2 linked regions of the Caldimonas thermodepolymerans genome follow. The protein of the gene in region 1 interacts with the protein of each later gene in a pairwise test. Links are inferred from orthologs where the notes say so. Each region holds a gene or a part of one and is shown on either strand. Other genes may lie near its edges.

Region 1 (4,975 bases):
GCGCCAGGTGCGCGACCTGCCGCAGGACGGCCGCCCGACCTGGCTGGCGGTGCGCGTCACGCGCTGGCGCTGCGCGCGCTGCGGGCACACGGCGATGCCCGCCCTGACCGGCATCCCGGGCCGCCGCCGCATGACGCAGCGGCTGATGGCCTGGCTGGTCGACGCCGCTGCAACGCGTTGCGCCGCACAGCTGGCGCGCGAGACCGGGTTGGACGAGAAGACGGTGCGCGAGGTGCTGGGCACGGCCCGGCGCCCCGCCGCGGGCGCCTGAACGGCGACGATCCTCGCGCGGGGGCCGGCGCTCAGCCCTTGAGCTTGTGGCCGCAGCCGCCGCAGAACACGTCGTCCGCCGCCACCGGTGCGTGGCACACCGGGCAGGCCGGTGCGGCCAGCGGGGTGTCGGTGGGCGCCGTCCCGGCCGGCGCCGCGGTGTCGGCCGCGGCCGGCGGCGCGCTGACGATGACCGTGCGGTCCTGCGCAGCCGGCTCGGCCGGTGCGGCCGCCGGCGCCTGCGCCTCGGACGCCCCCGTGCCGGCCGCCGCCGACGACGAGGCGTCGCCGGCCTGGCGGGCCTGCTCGGCACGCTGCCGCGCGGCTTCCTGCAGCTCCTGGGCACGGCGGCGCGCTTCCTCGGCCGCCTGCTGCGCCTTCTCGCGGGTGCGCGCCAGTGCCGACTCGAACGCAGCCTCGGCCGCCTCGACGTTCAGCCCGTCGGTGAGCTTCAGGTAGGTCAGGCACAGGCCGTACAGCATCAGCGCCCCGAACACCACGCCGACCACGGCCCAGACGATGCCGCTGCCGATGAACATGCCGTACACCCGCCCGCCGGACATCAGCTGGCCGTAGTCGCCCATCATGTCCCTCATCCCCATGCCCATCGGCACCTCGCCCAGGATGCCCGTGGCCATCCCCACGGTGGTGAAGAAGGCCATGCCGATGAAGCCGCCCAGCAGCGTCACGACCAGGCCGACGACGAGGCACAGCAGCAGCAGTTGCAGGAAGGCCTCGAGCGGGCGCTGCGAGATCACCGCCCACAGCTGCGCCAGGGCGCGCTTGAGCGTGTGCCCTTCGAACAGCGCCGGCGCCGACAGGCACCACGTCACGTAGATGCCCAGGAAGACGATCACGCCGCTGAAGGTGAGCACGGGCATCACGACGATCAGCAGCAGGCCGCCCAGGCCGGGGATGCGGCACAGGTAGAGCAGCAAGCCGGCGACGAGGGCCCAGGCCAGCCCCACCGCGCCCAGGATCAGCAGCAGCCCCAGCATGCGCAGCACCACCAGCGGGCTGGCCTGGAAGGCCGGCAGCGTGGCCGACACCGGCCGGCCCTGCGCCTGGTCCATGAACTGGCGCCCGGCGGTCACGGCGCCGAGCAGCAGCACCACGTAGCCGGCCAGCATGAACAGCGCGGCCAGCACCGGCACGCCGGACGCGACGCCGATGCCCGACAGCACCGCCGCGCCGACGCAGGAGCACAGCAGCGTCAGCAGCGCGGCACGGTTGCGCAAGGCGTCGCCGATGTGCATCAGGCTGTGCGCCGCGTTCGAGGGGAATTGGAATGACATGGAGGACTCCCGTGATCCGACGCGGGCAACGATACCGTGTCGGGCCTGCCGGTCAAGTCGGCCCGGCCGGCGGCCGCCGCCTCAGATCGCCAGCGGATCGACGTCGATCGCCCAGCGCAGCAGGCCCTTGTGCGCGCCGCGCAGCCCATGCAGCTCGGGCAGCCAGGCCGACAGCAGGCGCTGCAAGGCCGGGCGCGACGCCGCCTCGAGCAGCATCTGCGCGCGCTCGACGTTGGCCACGCGCGCGATGCTCATCGGCACCGGCGGATACAGCGTGACCCCGGCCGCGGCCGCGCCGAGCTCGTCGGCCACCCGGGCCGCGTCCTGCAGCCAGGCCTGCGCCGCCTCCTGGGTGCGCGCCTCGGCGCGCAGCAGCGCCAGGTGCGCATGCGGCGGCAGGCCCGCCATCTCGCGCTCGCCCAGGGTCTCGGCGGCGAAGGCCTCGTAGTCGTGCGCGCGCAGCGCCGCATACAGCGGGTGGGTCGGGTGCCAGGTCTGGATCAGCATCTCGCTGCGCCCGGCCTGGGCCGCGTCGCGCCCGGCACGGCCCGCGGCCTGCATCAGCAGCGCGAACAGGCGCTCGCCGGCACGGAAGTCGCTGCTGAACAGCGCGGCGTCCGGGTTGACCGCGGCGACCAGCGTGACGCGCCGGAAGTCGTGCCCCTTGGCCACCATCTGCGTGCCGACCAGCACGTCGACCTCGCCGGCATGCACGCTGGCGAGCTGGCTCTCCAGCGTGCCCTTGAGCCGCGTGGTGTCGGCGTCGATGCGCGCCACCCGCGCACCGGGCAGGCTGACCGCGAGCTGCTCCTCCAGCCGCTCGGTGCCGCGGCCCAGCGGCTGGATGTCCGGGTTGCCGCATTCCGGGCAGGCGCGCGGCACGCGCTCGGTGTAGCCGCAGTGGTGGCAGCGCAGCGTGCGGTCGCTGCGGTGGAACACCCGCCAGGCGCTGCAGTGCGGGCAGCCGCTCTTCCAGGCGCATTCCAGGCACTGCAGCACCGGCGCATAGCCGCGCCGGTTGAGCAGCACCAGGCTCTGCTCGCCGCGCGCCAGGCGCTGCTGCAGTGCCTCCATCAGCGGCGGCGACAGCGCATGGCTGAACGCGGCCTCCTTGGGCACGTGGTTCATGTCGACCAGCCGCACGCGCGGCAGCGCGCCGCCGCCGATGCGCGTGGGCATCGACAGCTTCAGGTAGCGCCCGCGCTGGGCCTGGTACCAGCTCTCCAGCGAGGGCGTGGCCGAGCCGAGCAGCACCGTGGCACCTTCGAGCTTGCCGCGGTAGACGGCCAGGTCACGCGCCGAGTAGCGCGCGCCTTCCTGGCTCTTGTAGGACGGGTCGTGCTCCTCGTCGACCACCACCAGCCCCAGCCGCGGCAGCGAGGCGAACACCGCCATGCGGGTGCCCAGCACGATGTCGGCGCGCCCCAGGTGCGCGGCCAGCCAGTGGCGCAGTCGCTGCGCCGGCGTCAGGCCGCTGTGCAGCGAGACGATCAGGCGGTCCGGGAAGCGCTCGGCAAAGCGCGCCTCCAGCTGCGGCGTCAGGTTGATCTCGGGCACCAGCACCAGCGCCTGGCGCCCGGCCTGCAGCGCCTGCGCGACCGCGCGCAGGTAGACCTCGGTCTTGCCGCTGCCGGTGCTGCCATGCAGCAGCGCGGTCGGCGCCCCGCCCTGCGCCAGCGCCTCCAGCGCGCGCACCTGCTCCTCGGTGAGTTCAGGCAGCTGCGGCGCCGGCCCGCCGGCCGGGGCCAGCTTGGCCAGCTTCTTCAGGCGCTGCGCCAGCTGCGCGTCGTCGAGCTTGCGCAGCTCGGCCGGCAGCGCGGCGTGCGCCACCTCGCCGACGCTGCGCTGGTAGTAGCCGGCGGCGAACTCGACCAGGCGGCACCAGGACGCCGGCAGCGGCGGCAGCGAGCGCAGCACGCCGGCCACGGGCTTGAGCTCGACGCCGGGCTCCTCCTCCGCGCCGGCCGGCCAGACGATGCCGCACACCGTGCGCCGGCCCAGCGGCACCTGCACCAGCGCGCCGGCCGGCAGCGCCTCGTCGGCCGCGTAGCTCAGCGGCCCGCGCACCGTGCTGTGCTGGGGGGTGTCGACGACGACGGCAACGGTCGGCATGTCCGCTCAGCGGGGGGCCGTGGTGCACCGCAGCGTGGCGGCCCGGGAGGGAGGAGTTAGCACTGTCATTTCTCCCAGTCTCTCAACTTTGCGGCGTAAGCGGTTGATTCGGAAAGGCTTTTGGAGCTATCCACGGAACCTGTGGAAAACTTTGTGGGCAAGCTGCGCAAACGCGCGCTAAATGCTTGTGGCATCAACCTTTGGGTTGGATTGCCGCACCACGACGCAATCCGCGACCCTCAATAAAATCAACAACTTAGCGCACACACCTCGGCTCGTCATGTTGCTTTGCGTCAAGACGGGCGGTGTGAGCCTCCAACGCCGGTTTTGGGGATAAGTCAAGCGGAACAGCGCAGATTTTCGGGTTATCCCCGCTTGCGGAAGCGGTCTGGATACCCCCGCAACACCAGGTTGCGTGCCCGCCCTTGATAGGGCGAGCGGGTGCTCACCGGGCCCGGATCCGGCGCGAGTGCTCGTGCACCGCGTCGACCAGCACCGCGACGTGCTCCGGCGGGGTGAACTGGTTGATCCCGTGCCCCAGGTTGAACACGTGGCCCGCGTGGCTGCCGTCGGGGTTGGCGGGCGCGCCGAAGCTGTCCAGCGTGCGCTCCACCTCGGCGCGGATCTGCTCCGGCGAGGCGAACAGCACCGCCGGGTCCAGGTTGCCCTGCAGCGCCACCCGGTGGCCGACGCGCGCGCGCGCCTGGCCGAGGTTGACGGTCCAGTCCACCCCCACCGCGTCGGTGTCGATCGCGGCAATCGCCTCCAGCCACGGCCCGCCGCCCTTGGTGAACACGATGCGCGGGATGCGCTGGCCGGCATGTTCCTTCTTCAGCTGCTGCAGCACCCGCTGGGTGTAGGCCAGGCTGAAGGTCTGGAACGCGCCATCGGCCAGCACGCCGCCCCAGGAGTCGAAGATCATCACCGCCTGGGCGCCGGCGTCGATCTGGGCGTTCAGGTAGGCCGCCACCGCGTCGGCGTTGACCTGGAGGATGCGGTGCATCAGGTCGGGCCGCTGGTACAACATGGTCTTGACCAGGCGGTAGTCGCTCGAGCTGCCGCCTTCGACCATGTAGCAGGCCAGCGTCCAGGGACTGCCCGAGAAGCCGATCAGCGGCACCCGGCCGCCGAGCGCGCGGCGGATGCTGGTCACCGCGTCGAACACGTACTGCAGCTTCGCCATGTCGGGCACGGCCAGCTGCGCCACCGCCTGCTCGTCGCGCACCGGGTGCGCGAAGCGCGGGCCTTCGCCGGCCGCGAAGCTCAGCCCCAGGCCCATCGCGTCGGGCACCGTGAGG
Region 2 (4,441 bases), 3.2 Mb from region 1 along the record:
CGCACGGCACCGCCGCAGGCACCGACCGGAACGAGGGGAAGGAGGAAGCGCCGCTCAGGCCTTGTCGGCCGGCGCCGGTTGCTGCGCCGCAGCAGCGTCGGCTGCCGCCGGCGGCGAGCCGGCCGGGCGCAGCCGCAGCGCCTGCAGCTCGGCCATGCCGTCGTAGAGCGAGCGGCTCAGCAGGCGCGCCACCAGGCTGGACAGCAGCGAGACCGCCATCAGGCTCAGCACCATCGCGTGGCCGTCGACCATCTCCATCACGATGATGAAGGCGGTGATCGGCGCCTGCGTGACCGCTGCAAGGAAGCCGGCCATGCCCATCGCGATCAGCGCCGCCGCGGCCGGGTGGCCGCTCCAGGCCGCGACGTCGTGGCCCACGCCCGCGCCCAGCGCGAGCGCCGGCGCGAACACGCCGCCGGACACGCCCGTCCAGCTGGAGATCCAGGTCGCCAGGAACTTGAGCAGCACGTACAGCGGCGGCACGTCCGCCTCGCCGGCCAGCATGCGCCGCGTGGTCTCGTCGCCGCCGCCGAAGGTGCTGCCGCCGCCCGCCAGCCCGATCAGCGCCACCGCCAGGCCGCAGCCCGCGGCGAAGCGCAGCGGGTAGCGGCGGCGCCAGGCGGTGAAGCGGTCCGGCAGGCCGGCGGCGCTGGCCACCATCAGGCGCGCCAGCAGCCCGCCCAGCAGCCCGCAGCCGATCACCACCAGCAGGCCCGGCCCCAGCAGGCCCCAGTCCAGTCCGGGCACGTGGATCACGCCGAAGTAGGTGACGTTGCCGAACACCGACACGCCCATCAGGCCGGCCAGCACGATGGCCGAGAGGATCAGGCCGCTGTTGCGCGCATCCAGGCTGCGCGAGAGCTGCTCGACCGCGAACACCACCCCGGCCAGCGGCGCGTTGAACGCCGCCGCGATCCCGGCCGCACCGCCGGCCACCAGCAGCCCGTGGTCGTCCACCCCGGCGCGCGGCGACAGCCAGCGCCGCGCCTGCAGCATCACGCCGGCGGCCACCTGCACCGACGGGCCCTCGCGCCCGACCGACAGCCCGGCGAGCAGGCTGCCGGCGGTCAGCACGACCTTGGCGCAGCTCAGGCGAAACGAGACGAACAGCCCGCGCTGCGCCACCGGCGTGGACGGCTCCAGGGCCACCATCACCTGCGGGATGCCCGAGCCGGCCGCGCCGGGGAAGAAGCGCTGCGTCAGCCACACCAGCCCGACCACCCAGGCCGGCGTCCAGACCAGCGCCAGCCAGGGCTGCCAGCCGTACACCGCCTGGAACCGGTGCTGCGCCCATTCGGCCAGCAGCGTGAAGCCGACCACGAACAGCCCGGCGACCGCGGCCAGGGCCAGCACGACCGCCCGGTCGATCCAGGCGCGCGCATCGGCCAGCTCGCGGCGCAGGTTGCTGAGGAGGTCGGGTTCGGCGGGTTTCATCGCAGGGGCCCGTGCATTATCGGGAAGCACTGCGCCCGTTCCTACACGAAGCGTGCCAGCGGGGCTGCCGCGGTCGACCCACCCGGATCAGGGGCGGGGGTCGGAGCCCCCTCGCCATGCGGCACAATCCGGCTCAATGGACGTCCGCCGCGCCGCGGGCGCATTTCGTAGATCTCAGCAAGGAGCGGGGCCATGGCCTCTGTCAACAAAGTCATCCTGATCGGCAACCTCGGCCGCGACCCCGAGGTCCGCTACACGCCCAGCGGCTCGGCGGTGTGCAACCTGTCGCTGGCCACCACGCGCAACTGGAAGAGCCGCGACACCGGGGAACGGCAGGAAGAGACCGAATGGCACCGGGTGGTGCTGTATGACCGCCTGGCCGAAATCGCCGGCGAATACCTGCGCAAGGGCCGCTCGGTCTACATCGAGGGCCGCCTGAAGACCCGCAAGTGGCAAGGCCAGGACGGCAAGGACAACTACACCACCGAGATCATCGCCGAGCAGATGCAGTTGCTGGGCGGCCGCGAAGGCGGCAGCAGTGGTGGCGGCGACGAAGGCGGCGGCTACAGCCGCGAGCCGTACGAGGGGGGTGGCGGCGGCGGCCGTTCCGCCCCGGCGCCGCGCGCGGCCAGCAAGCCCGCGCCCAAGACGTCGACCGGGTTCGACGACATGGACGACGACATCCCGTTCTGACCGGCCCGTCATTCGCTGCACCAGCCCGGCCCTCCGCGGAGCGCCGGGCTTTTTCTTGGGGCCTGCGCGCAGCACGGCCCGGGCGCACGACCCGCGCCGGCAGCTGCCCGGCGTGCAGGTTGATGCCGGCCTGTACCCGGCATCGGGCATGATATGCGCTTCGCCCCTGCAGGGCCCGCGACGGAGGAGGGGCCCGCGCTGCATGCCATCACCATGAACACGCACACCTATCCCCGTCTGGTCGGCGACATCGGAGGGACCAACGCCCGCTTCGCCTGGGTGGCGCAGCCGGGCGAGGCGCCGGCGGACATGGCCGTCTACCCGGTGCGCTCGCTGCCCACACTGGCCGACGCGATCCGGCGCTACCTGGCCGACCAGGGCAAGCCGCCGCCGCGCTGGTGCGCGATCGGCATCGCCAACCCGATCACCGGCGACCAGGTGCGGATGACCAACCACGACTGGTCGTTCTCGATCTCGGCGCTGCGGCGCGAGCTGGGCCTGGAACGCCTGCTGCTGGTCAACGACTTCACCGCGCTGGCGCTGTCGCTGCCGGCCCTGGCCGGCGAGGACCTGCGCCAGGTCGGCCCCGGCGCGCCGGCGCCCGATGCCGCGCTGGCCGTGATCGGCCCCGGCACGGGCCTGGGCGTCTCCGGCCTGCTGCCGGCCCCCTCGGGGCGGGAATGGGTGCCCCTCAACGGCGAGGGTGGCCACGTCACCCTGCCAGCGCAGGACGCGCGCGAGGCCGCGGTGGTCGCCCGGCTGCACGAGCGCTTCGGCCACGCCTCGGCCGAGCGCGCCGTCTCCGGCCAGGGGCTGGAGAACCTCTACCAGGTGCTGTGCCAGCTCGACGGCGTGCCACCCCGCGCGCTGGATGCACCGGCCATCGCCGACGATGCCAAGGCCGGGCGCGACCCGCAATGCATGGAGGCGCTGGCGCTGTTCTGCGCCTTCCTCGGCAGCGTGGCCGGCAACCTGGCGCTGACGCTGGGCGCGCGCGGTGGCGTCTACATCGGCGGCGGCATCGTCCCGCGCCTGGGCGAGGCCTTCGACCGCTCGGCCTTCCGCGTGCGCTTCGAGAGCAAGGGGCGCTTCACCGGCTACCTGCGCGCCATCCCGACCTACGTCGTGCAGGCCCGGGCGCCGGCGCTGCTGGGTGCGGCCCGCGCGCTGGACGTGCTGCCCGACCCGCCGTTCGTGCGCTGACCACCCCGTCTTACAAACCGATACGCGCCCCGCGCCAGCCGCGGCATGCTCGCGGCCGGACCAGAACGAACGACGAGGGTCAGCACCATGCAACGATCGAAGCGCCGGTCGCCCTGGGTGGCGATGCTGCTGGCGGCCGCCCTGGCCGCATGCGGCGGCGGTGGCAGCCCGGATGACGACGCGGCCGCACCGGGCAGCGGGACCGGCGCGGCCACGGACCACCGGGGTGGCAGCGACGGCCGCACCGACGGGAACGGCGGCGACGATGCTTCAGGCGACGCCCCCGGCACGCCGCCCGACGTGGACCTCGGCTGCGGGCTGCCGGACTTCCAGGCCGAGGCACTGCGCCTGATCAACCAGCACCGCGCCGCCGGCGCCAGCTGCGGCAGCGCGGGCAGCTTCGCGCCGGCCGCGCCGGTGGCCTGGGACGCGCGCCTCGCGCAGGCGGCCTACGCGCACTCGCGCGACATGGCCGAGGGGGACTTCTTCTCGCACACCGGCAGCGACGGCAGCAGCCTGGGGCAGCGCGTCACGGCAGCGGGCTACCGCTGGTCGGGGGTGGCCGAGAACATCGCGGCGGGCTACCCGACGGTGGCGGCGGTGGTGGCCGGCTGGATGACGAGCCCCGGCCACTGCGCCAACCTGATGCGCCCGGACCACCGCCACGTCGGGCTGGCCTGCGCGGCCCGCGACGGCAGCACCTACCGGACCTACTGGACGCTGGACCTGGCCACGCCGCGCTGAGGCGGCGTGCCGGGCAACGGCCCGGCCGGGCGGCCGGGCCGCGCACACGCGGCCTCAGGCCGCGGCAATCGCTTGGGCCAGGTCGGCGCGCAGGTCGTCGATGTGCTCGATGCCGATCGACAGGCGCACCGTGTCTTCCGACACGCCGGCCTTGGCCAGCTCCTCGGCCGACAGCTGGCGGTGCGTGGTCGAGGCCGGGTGCGTGGCCAGCGAGCGCACGTCGCCGATGTTGACCAGGCGGGTGAAGAGCTTGAGCGCGTCGAGGAAGCGCGCGCCGGCCTCGCGGCCGCCGGCCAGGCCGAAGGTCAGGATGCCGGAGGCGCGGCCCCCCATGTACTTCTGCGCCAGCGCGTGCTGCGGGTGTTCG

Evidence for each region. The genes of interacting proteins can lie anywhere in the genome.
Region 2: the proteins of IS481_RS16325 (region 1) and ssb interact in binary tests that used the Escherichia coli proteins (3 or more experiments, as listed by UniProt). The link is inferred for Caldimonas thermodepolymerans from one-to-one orthologs.

What each region holds. Positions count from the first base shown.
Region 1 is NZ_CP064338.1:3,450,545-3,455,519, forward strand. Bases 1,163-4,088 are described here. They hold IS481_RS16325 (primosomal protein N'), read right to left. Parts: upstream 3,678-4,088; coding sequence 1,647-3,677; downstream 1,163-1,646. Other genes in these bases: IS481_RS16320 (zinc ribbon domain-containing protein), read right to left, coding at 1,163-1,565. In the rest of the region: IS481_RS16315 (transposase family protein), read left to right, coding at 1-271; more of IS481_RS16320, read right to left, coding at 303-1,162; hemE (uroporphyrinogen decarboxylase), read right to left, coding at 4,123-4,975.
Region 2 is NZ_CP064338.1:222,560-227,000, reverse strand. What follows is about bases 518-3,376. They hold ssb (single-stranded DNA-binding protein), read left to right. Parts: upstream 518-1,626; coding sequence 1,627-2,127; downstream 2,128-3,376. Other genes in these bases: IS481_RS01095 (glucokinase), read left to right, coding at 2,341-3,330; IS481_RS01105 (chloride channel protein), read right to left, coding at 518-1,434. Outside these bases: more of IS481_RS01105, read right to left, coding at 55-517; IS481_RS01090 (CAP domain-containing protein), read left to right, coding at 3,418-4,074; IS481_RS01085 (O-acetylhomoserine aminocarboxypropyltransferase/cysteine synthase family protein), read right to left, coding at 4,129-4,441. UniProt on the Escherichia coli protein: Plays an important role in DNA replication, recombination and repair. Binds to ssDNA and to an array of partner proteins to recruit them to their sites of action during DNA metabolism. Acts as a sliding platform that migrates on DNA via reptation.